One region of the Marinomonas sp. 15G6-16 genome, then DNA from elsewhere that is predicted to be linked to it. Evidence: predicted binding sites of a transcription regulator. Region 1 holds the regulator's gene; each other region holds the start of a gene.
What was found. The regulator sigma-54, encoded in region 1, starts transcription at its own class of promoters, with help from an activator protein. The targets are predictions, from matches to a motif close to TGGCACNNNNNTTGCTNT.
Positions count from the first base shown of each region.

Region 2: the regulator sigma-54 is predicted to act here: its motif matches at 1,769-1,786, upstream of glnK (P-II family nitrogen regulator).
Region 3: the regulator sigma-54 is predicted to act here: its motif matches at 1,567-1,584, upstream of hpxO (FAD-dependent urate hydroxylase HpxO).

Region 1 covers NZ_CM147916.1:3,135,844-3,139,123, reverse strand. The annotation lists gene lptB (LPS export ABC transporter ATP-binding protein) at 1-718, shown strand, start outside; gene AC0L46_RS14855 (RNA polymerase factor sigma-54) at 794-2,266, shown strand; gene ptsN (PTS IIA-like nitrogen regulatory protein PtsN) at 2,284-2,733, shown strand; gene AC0L46_RS14845 (HPr family phosphocarrier protein) at 2,743-3,012, shown strand; gene mgtE (magnesium transporter) at 3,021-3,280, shown strand, end outside.
Region 2 covers NZ_CM147916.1:2,332,863-2,336,142, reverse strand. The annotation lists gene AC0L46_RS11210 (YifB family Mg chelatase-like AAA ATPase) at 1-696, opposite strand, end outside; gene AC0L46_RS11205 (TIGR02450 family Trp-rich protein) at 819-1,040, shown strand; gene AC0L46_RS11200 (accessory factor UbiK family protein) at 1,073-1,318, opposite strand; gene glnK (P-II family nitrogen regulator) at 1,843-2,181, shown strand; gene AC0L46_RS11190 (ammonium transporter) at 2,222-3,280, shown strand, end outside.
Region 3 covers NZ_CM147916.1:526,364-529,643, reverse strand. The annotation lists gene AC0L46_RS02570 (methyl-accepting chemotaxis protein) at 1-98, opposite strand, end outside; gene hpxO (FAD-dependent urate hydroxylase HpxO) at 381-1,535, opposite strand; gene uraH (hydroxyisourate hydrolase) at 1,751-2,107, opposite strand; gene uraD (2-oxo-4-hydroxy-4-carboxy-5-ureidoimidazoline decarboxylase) at 2,316-2,837, shown strand; gene AC0L46_RS02550 (YHYH protein) at 2,996-3,280, shown strand, end outside.

The sequences.
Region 1 (3,280 bases):
TCTAGAAGCTAAAAACCTAGCAAAGAGCTACAAAAAACGACAAGTAGTAAAGGATGTTTCCATCTCAGTTGAGTCTGGCCAAGCGGTTGGTTTGCTTGGTCCTAACGGCGCAGGCAAAACCACATGCTTTTATATGATAGTTGGAATGGTTGCCAATGATGCAGGCGGCATATTTATCGATGGTAAAGACATCACCAGTAACGCCATGCACACTAGAGCACAAAAAGGCATCGGTTACTTACCACAAGAAGCCTCCATTTTTAGAAAAATGTCTGTTGAAGACAATATTTTAGCGATTTTAGAAACACGCAAAGAACTCACAAAAGCCCAGAAAAAATCCAGGCTTGAAGATTTATTAGAAGAATTTCATATTACCCATATCAGAAAGAACTTAGGCATGGCCTTATCTGGTGGCGAGAGACGCCGCGTAGAAATTGCACGAGCACTAGCAATGAATCCAAAGTTCGTTCTCTTAGACGAACCCTTCGCTGGTGTTGACCCTATTTCTGTTGGCGATATCAAACTTATTATTAAACACTTACAAGAAAGCGGCATTGGCGTTCTAATCACAGATCACAATGTCAGAGAAACCTTAGACATCTGCGATAAAGCTTATATTGTGGGTAACGGATATATCATTGCTTCTGGTGATGCCAGTACAGTTATTAACAATGAACAGGTAAAAAAAGTCTATTTAGGTGACGACTTCCGCCTGTAACCCCTTATCATTACTGCAGAAAGGGAGTAGTATGCATAACTCGTTCCAATTCACTCAAATAAAAAGAGTTGCTCCATGAAGCAGTCTTTACAGTTAAAACTCGGTCAACAGCTGACCATGACACCTCAGCTACAGCAAGCGATACGTTTGTTGCAGCTTTCTACGCTGGATCTTAAACAAGAAATTCATGAATTTCTTGAGTCAAACCCTCTTCTTGAACTTGACGATGACGAACAAGGACAAGTAGAAGCACCAGCCAGCATCGAATCCAAAAGCACACCAGAAACACCTGATGTCAATACAAGTGAAGAAGCTCGTGTTGAATCAGAATGGACAGAAAGCATTCCTGAAGAGCTCTCAATAGACAGCAACTGGGATGACACCTATCAAAGCTCTGCCGCGATCAGCGACAACAATAGCTATGAAGGTGACGGCGACTTCGAAAGCCGTAATGCGCCAGCAGAAAGCATACAAGACCACTTAATCTGGCAATTAAATTTAACTCACATGTCTGATAGAGACATTGAGATTGCATACGCAATTATTGAATGCGTACAGCCAGATGGTTACCTAAGTATTACACCAGACGATATCTGCGAGTCTCTTTCTATCGAACTAGAAGAACTTGATATAGAAGAAGTCATGGCCGTCCAACATAGACTGCAGCGTTTTGATCCTATAGGTGTTTGTTCTACCGATCTACGGGACTGCCTCTTAGTTCAGTTAGAAGCGTTTCAAAACCATCCTTTATACAAAAGCACGCACAACCTGATTGACAATTATTTGCCACTTCTCGGTAGTCGTGACTTTGCGCAATTAAGCAGAAAAACAAAGCTCAAAGACGAAGCTCTCAAAGAAGTTGTTAGCCTAATACAGCAACTTAATCCTCGTCCAGGCTCTGTTATTGATGCAGACGATACGGACTATGTCATTCCAGATGTTTCTGTCAAAAAGCGCAATGGCAGTTGGCAAGTAGAGCTAAATAACGACGCTTTGCCGCCAGTCAAAATAAACGAAACTTATTCTGCTATGGCTAGCACCGCATCAACACCCGAGGACGCGAGCTATATTAAGACGTCATTACAAGAAGCCAAGTGGTTCATGAAAAGTCTACAAAGCCGAAATGAAACCCTACTGAAAGTTGCCAGCTGTATTGTAAGCCGTCAAATTGACTTCTTTGAATTAGGTGAAGAAGCCATGAAACCCATGGTACTTCATGATGTGGCAGAAGAAGTCGGCATGCACGAATCGACAATATCTAGGGTGACAACTCAAAAATACATACACACACCAAAAGGTATTTTTGAACTTAAATATTTCTTCTCTAGCCATGTCAACACAGCATCTGGCGGTGAATGCTCTTCTACAGCGATACGAGCCATGATTAAAAAGCTAGTAACAGATGAGCCAGCGAAAAAACCTTTAAGCGATAATAAACTAGCGACTATTTTGGCAGACCAAGGCATACAAGTTGCCCGTCGTACTGTCGCAAAATACCGCGAGGCGATGAACATACCGCCATCCAATGAACGCAAGCGATTGATCTAAACGGACACTATTTTACCATGCCATTAAAATCATTATTGAAAGCAGAACTTGTCTTTGCAAAACAAGAGATTGTCAGCAAAAAACGCGTTCTTGAGAACTTAGCGGAAGTCGCATCTAACAAACTGCATTGCGATAACGAAGCGGTTTATGACGCTTTGTTAGGCCGAGAAAAACTTGGTAGTACTGGTATAGGAAATGGTATAGCCATCCCTCATTGCCGTTTGGAGTCTGCTAATCATACGGCAATCGTTGTGATGTCATTACAAAATCCGATTGACTTTGATGCTATTGACAAAAGAGCGGTAGATTTGATCTTCGCCCTCATCGTTCCACCTCACGAGTGCGACTCTCATTTATCGACATTGGCGCAAATTGCAGAATTAGCACAATCGCCACAATCTTTAGATAAACTAAGAACCGCTCAAACAAACGAAGAGCTATTCAATATATTTGATTCGTTAATATAGGAAACATGCATGCAAGAAGAGTCTATTACTATCATCAACAAACTTGGCTTGCATGCTAGAGCAGCAGGAAAGCTTGTCGAAACAACTTCTCGCTTCTCCTGTGATATTACCATCGAAAAAGAAGGTCGTAACGTCGACGGAAAAAGCATTATGGCAATGATGATGCTCGCTGCAGGAAAAGGCACCGAAATTCATATTAAAACCAATGGAGATGACGAAGAAGACGCTCTAAAAGCCATAGTAGAACTGATCAATAATCGTTTTGGTGAAGATGAGTAACACTTTATATGTCAGAGAAAGCAACTCTAACTAACCATCTGCAGACAGTCACCGAATCTCTTGAATCCGGTGCCACCATGCAAATCCGTTATTTACTTAACGGTGCGCTACCTGCGCAGGACGTTGCTCGATTACTCGAATCCTCCCCGCCTAAAGAGCGAAAGCTTTTATGGGAGCTAATTAACTCAGAAAACCAAGGCGAAGTACTACAATACCTAAGTGAAGATATCGGCGCTCAATTCATGAAAAACATGGATACCGAGCGACT
Region 2 (3,280 bases), 800 kb from region 1:
GCTTGGTAAGCGAGACGCCAGCATGGTTTTCCCTGTGCCAGCTGGGCCAATAAACAACAGGTTATGACCGCCTGCCGCTGCGACTTCTAAAGCCCGTCGCGCTTGGTATTGCCCTTTTACATCGCGCATATCTTTATGATTCAAAGGCAAAGACGCCACAGGTTTGGATTCACAATGGGGCAATGGATTCATTTTTAATAAATGTGCGGTCACTTGTGTGAGGTGTTTTGCATAAACCGCGTTTCCTTCTACCAAGGCTGCTTCGTCTTGATTATCTTCTGGCAGAATCAGTTGACGGTTGGCCTCATGACACGCAATCGCAGAAGGCAACAAGCCCGGAACGCCTCGAATATCACCAGACAAGGCCAATTCACCAATAAACTCAGTATCACCTAAACTCACTTCGCCTAATTGACCAGAGGCCGCCAACACACTAATCGCAATAGCCAAATCATAACGCCCACCTTCTTTGGGCAAATCTGCAGGCGCGAGATTAATGGTGACTCTTCGGGTAGGAAATTCGAAATGACTGTTGATAATGGCGCTGCGAACACGATCCTTTGCTTCTCGAACTGCTGCTTCAGGCAAGCCCACAATATTGAGGGAAGGTAAACCGTTTGAAATATGCGTTTCAACTGTTACCAAAGGGGAAGCCACACCAACTCGTGCGCGGCTGTAAATCGTCGCTAAACTCATGATCACTCCTTGATCTTAGTTAGTTTTAATAGGCACAAGCAATCCGGCTTGTCTTTTTTAACGTATTTATAGAGGTGAGAGCTTAACTCTCTCTTCTATCATTAATGTAATGAGATCACTCTATGTCAAAAACTCAGATTAATCCTAATAAATTACTGCTCTCAAAACGGACTTCTGTCTCGCCTACCCATAAAGAGAAGCACTTTATTGTGACTGAGTTAATGCGTGATGAAGAAGGTACTGTTATCGAATGTACTCTTGAAGCTGTCATCAACAAAAACTCATACACATTACCTTGGCAATCACTGACTTCCACTGTGGATTGGAAGCAAGGCTGGAAATAAACAATGACATCAGCATCGTTTAATTCCTGTTTTTAACTTTTCGTTCCAGCCTCTAGTTCAGTCAGGCGCGCTTCTAAAGCTGCAAGCTTTGTTCGATATTTCGCTAACATAGCCTCTTGCACTTCAAACTCTTCGCGCGTCACCAGATCCATTTTAGTCAGTGTATTACGAGCAACTTCATGCAACTGCGACTGGATTTCTTCTTTCGGCAATTTTCCTAACGTCTCTGCGGCTTGCTCTAAGCCTGTACCAAGTTGCTTAATAAATTGATCTATCATGTCATATTACTCTTCGTATTTTTGAACGCCTCACAAAAGGCATCAAGTCAGTGTTTTAAAGCATAGTATAGAGGTCGTTAAAAGGTACAAACAAGCAATCTATGTTTTCTAAACCACTTTTTCACGCTCTAAGTTAAATGCTCATCAATCTAGCACAAGAATGAATCGCCTCTTTTTTGTGCAAATTTCAACCAGTCGTCGACCCTTTACTGTTAACACAACACAGGGATTGCTTATCTTCTGGTATCTAAAGGATTTTTTCTTAATCAGAACAAAGGAGATAAAGCCAAGAGAGTTTATTTGATACAAGGACACCCGCACCAAGTTAATGCACCAAAAATAAAACATTTGAAAATAAACGCACCATTTATAAACACACCCTCGCCTTTTTAATTTCCAAAAGCAGACAAAATCCTTACAAACCCTTTGGCACTAAGGCACTTCAGTATATGGCACGCATATTGAATAAAGAGCTTACCTGCGTTACGACAATAATACTGACTTAATTAAAGGAGACAGTGGGTATGAAGCTTATAACAGCCATCATCAAGCCATTTAAACTGGATGATGTTCGAGAAGCTCTTTCTGAAATCGGTGTTCAAGGTATCACGGTTACAGAAGTAAAAGGTTTCGGACGTCAAAAGGGCCACACAGAACTATACCGTGGCGCTGAATACGTAGTTGATTTTCTACCTAAAGTAAAAATCGAACTTGCTATTGCTGACGACATGACAGACCAAGTTGTAGAAGCAATTAGTGGCGCTGCAAACACAGGCAAAATTGGCGACGGTAAAATCTTTATCGTTAACCTTGAGCAAGCGGTTCGTATTCGTACCGGCGAGACTGGTGTAGAAGCAGTTTAATTATAGCTTCGAATCTTACAAGCCTTTAGGGGGGCGAAACATGCAAGATCAAATTTTTCACTTACAATATGCCATGGACACTTTTTACTTTTTGGTGTGTGGCGCACTAGTTATGTGGATGGCAGCCGGATTTGCCATGTTAGAAGCGGGTTTAGTACGCGCTAAAAACACCACTGAAATCTTAACCAAGAACGTGGCTTTGTTTGCCATTTCTTGCATCATGTACCTAGTTTGCGGTTACTCGATCATGTACGGTGGCGAGTGGTTCCTAACTGGTATTCAAGACGTTGATGTAGACTCAACTCTAGCTGACTTCGCTGCTCGTGATGGCGGTTTTGAAGGCGGTTCTATATACTCAGGCGCTTCTGACTTCTTCTTCCAAGTAGTATTCGTTGCAACAGCAATGTCTATTGTATCTGGTGCAGTTGCTGAGCGCATGAAGCTATGGGCTTTCCTAGCATTCGCTGTTGTTATGACTGGTTTCATCTACCCAATGGAAGGTAACTGGACTTGGGGCGGCGGTTCTGTATTCGGTATGTTTAGCCTTGGCGACCTTGGTTTCTCTGACTTTGCAGGTTCTGGTATCGTTCACATGGCAGGTGCTGCAGCAGCATTGGCTGGTGTAATCATCCTGGGTGCTCGTAAAGGTAAATACGGTCCTAACGGTGAAGTACGTGCAATCCCTGGCGCAAACCTACCTCTTGCAACTTTGGGTACGCTTATCCTTTGGTTGGGTTGGTTCGGTTTCAACGGTGGTTCTGTATTGAAACTTGGCGATATCGCAAGCGCTAACTCTGTTGCTATGGTGTTCCTAAACACTAACGCTGCAGCAGCTGGTGGTGCAATTGGCGCACTAATTCTTGCTCGCATCCTATTCGGTAAAGCAGATTTGACTATGCTTCTAAACGGCGCGCTAGCTGGTTTGGTTGCTATCACTGCAGAGCCTTCAACTCCTTCTGCTCTAGGCGCAACTTTGATTGGTCTAGTTGGTGGTCTGATTGTTGTAGTTTCTATCCTTACTCTAGACAAGCTGAAGCTTGACGATCCAGTGGGCGCGATCTCTGTTCACGGTGTTGTTGGTCTTTGGGGTCTATTAGCT
Region 3 (3,280 bases), 620 kb from region 1:
GCTGATTTGAAATTGAAGTAGCCCGTCATAGATACAATTAAAATTGCAGATACAAACAAAGCGCCTATGTACCCAAGTAATTTACCTTTAGCCGTCATAGAAGTGGTTTCCTTATCAGTTTTGCTAGGGGGTAGCTATATCTTATAGCGTGATTATGGAGTTAGGTAGTTTTTTATTGGCTAAATGAAATGTATTTATAAATACCCGAGAGTGACGTTAATTTCCTAAGAAAAATTGAGAATGAACGCGGTTATAAATGGTTGCGTTTAAGGTATTTTTAGGAAAAGGTTTTGGGAGCGAAATTAAAAGAGAAAGCAAAATAAAAAAGGTGAACATTATTTAAGTGCCCACCTTTTTAGTTATTTGATATTGAGTCTTGTTTAGCCCAGCGGACCATTGATTATGGTATTGCGTAACCCTTCAATAATGTTGTCACCTTTCTCTACTCTTAGCTCATCGTACCAAGCTTGCGTTTCTTCTGGGTCTTTGGCATGAGTAACATCGCATCGTTTACGAGCTTTTAAGACTAGGTCTTTCACTCGGAAGCGACGTTTCTCTTCATAGCTTTTAAGAGCAGCGACAATATCTTTTGTTTCTGCGAAGCATTCTCCTAATACAACAGAGTCTTCCATGGCGGAACAACCACCTTGGCCGATGTCTGGTGTTGTGCTGTGCGCAGAATCACCAAGCAAAGCGATGTTGCCTTTTACGAGCGTATCAAATGGTTCGATGTCATGGATTTCGATACGATTGGTTGTTTCTGGATTAATGGCGTCAATCAGTGTTTGCACAGGTTCTGCCCAATCTTCGAAATAACCCTTTAGGTCAGAAACGACTGTGGATCTGTCTTCTTCCAAGCCCAAAGGCAATGGCACATCAAAGAAGAAGTAAAATTGTCCGCCAGCAATTGGCATGATGGAAACACGTTTGCCTTCGCCTACAAATGTTGTCCATTGGTCAGCTAGAGCAATGTTTTCATCGATATCAACCAAACCATTCCAGTTTACATATCCTGCGTAACGGCGTTCAGTTTGATAGCCTAAAACATGGGTTCGAACAATGGAGTGAGTGCCGTCTGCCGCAATCATAAAGTCGCCCGTAGCGGAGCTTCCATCGGTGAAATATGCGGTTACGCTTGTGTCTGTTTGCTCAACTTTTTCAATGCGCTTTCCAAATTGGATCTTATCGCGGCCCCACCAATCAATCATTTGGCTTTGCAATCCGGCTCTTGAAACAGGGCAAGGACGTTCGCCAACGGCTTCCACTAATGGGCTAAGGCTGAATTGAGTCATGACTTCGCCACTTAAACCATCATGGTAAGCCATGTTATGCATCGGACCACCAAGTTCATCCATAATATGACCCATGCCTAAATGGTTCATACATTTCACACCGTTAGACCAAATAGAAAGGGCAGCACCAACAGGTTTGATTTCTTTTACGGCTTCAAAAATTTCACAATCAATACCTTGTTGTTTTAATGCCGCTGCTGCGGTCATGCCGCCGATGCCAGCGCCAATGATTAATGCTTTCATGTCATTTCCTCTGTGTCTATTTGCAATCTAAAACGCAAAATGCGTACCATGAAACAAAAGTTACCATAAAATAAAATGTGAAACCTTTGTTTTATTGATCTTTTTGGAGTGGAAATCCTTTTCCAAAGATAAGCTAGTTAAGCGACTATTTTCCGTTTTTAATGTGTCTGATGAACTTTTTTGGTGCTTTGTTTGTTTTTGGTGCGTAATAAGTGCTAGCTGCCGCGATAAGTGCTGTACGAATAAGGCGAGACCAACAAAGGAATGTGGTAATGAGCTGTTTCATCAGAGATGCCGAAGCGAATAACAACGGTATTTAAGAAACTTGGCTCTTTCGATTCAATACCTTGCTTGGCGAAGTATTCATCTATCGCGAACTCTAGCTCATAAACGCCAGCGGTAAAGTTGTCAGCTTCTAGTAAAGGCTTATCGCATCGGCCGTCGCTATTTGAGACTGTGCTGTGGATGAGAGTACGCTGGCCGTCAGCATTGTGCTTGAATAACTGTATTGCAACATTAGCCGCTGCTATGCCTTTTGTTGTGTCGAGAATATGTGTTGTTAAGTAGCCCATAATGTTTCCTTAGCTAAGTGATGTCATAAAAAGAGTTTGCCTGTTTTTTGCAGACACTTTATGTGTATTATTTTTTGATATTAACAAACAATGAAAGTATTGTTTCATGATAATCAATATGTGTGCCATTTGTTTTATCTAGTTTTTAGTGATCGATGGCAATGAAAGAGCGATTACCCCGTATTTTATTAGGTGTTGGAGAGCGATTATGCAAAACGAACAAGTCTTGTTTGATTCATTAGACGAAGCGGACTTTGTTTCTTTATTTGGAAGTGTGTATGAACACTCTCCTTGGGTTGCTGAGCAAGTGTGGCGACAAAAAGCCGAGCATCCAAAAGACTATTTTGATGACATCGAGAAAGTTAAAGCCGCCATGAAAGAGGTGGTAGATCAAAGCACAGATGAGCAAAAATTGATGTTGTTGCGTGCTCACCCAGACTTAGCCGGAAAAGCAGCGTTGGCGGGTACTATGACTAACGAATCAAAATCTGAGCAAGCTGGTGCCGGTTTGGATCAATGCAGCGATGAAGAATTGGCTCGCTTTCTTCAATTAAATGACGAATACCGCAGTAAGTTTGGTTTTCCTTTTATCATGGCGGTAAAAGGCGCAACCAAAGATCAAATATTAGATGGATTTGAAAAAAGAACGCCAAATGACTGGCAAACAGAGTTTGATCGCGCGTTAAATGAAGTTCATAAGATTGCAGGCTTTCGCCTGGCTGACTTTTAAAAAGCGCTCATGCGTCAGTTGGTATTCTAAATCCCGATTAAATGCGTAGAGAATGTGTGTTTGTTCTCATTTCTTGTTGTGAGTCTTCACATTGTCTACTTTTTAATTATGTATATTTCTTAGTAACTTATAATCAATGAAATTTGGAATCTAACTGAATGAAACAAAAAGTACTCCTTGGCGTTGCGCTTGCGTCAGTTGCCATGGCTTTTGCTGCTGTGCAATTAAAGTCTGGCAGTAATGTCGATACTTCACAAGCGGTCGCCAATGCGAATTGGGCTGACAATGTCACCATTACCATTGATGATGACGAAAATACCTTTCGCTTCCAGTCAAATGGGATTCCTAGTCATGGTTTTGCAGAAAAGTATCTGATTCCCAATGATGTAGGTTCTATGCCATTTTCAGATAATGCGCCTGAGGAATTCACTGTCGTAAAATCG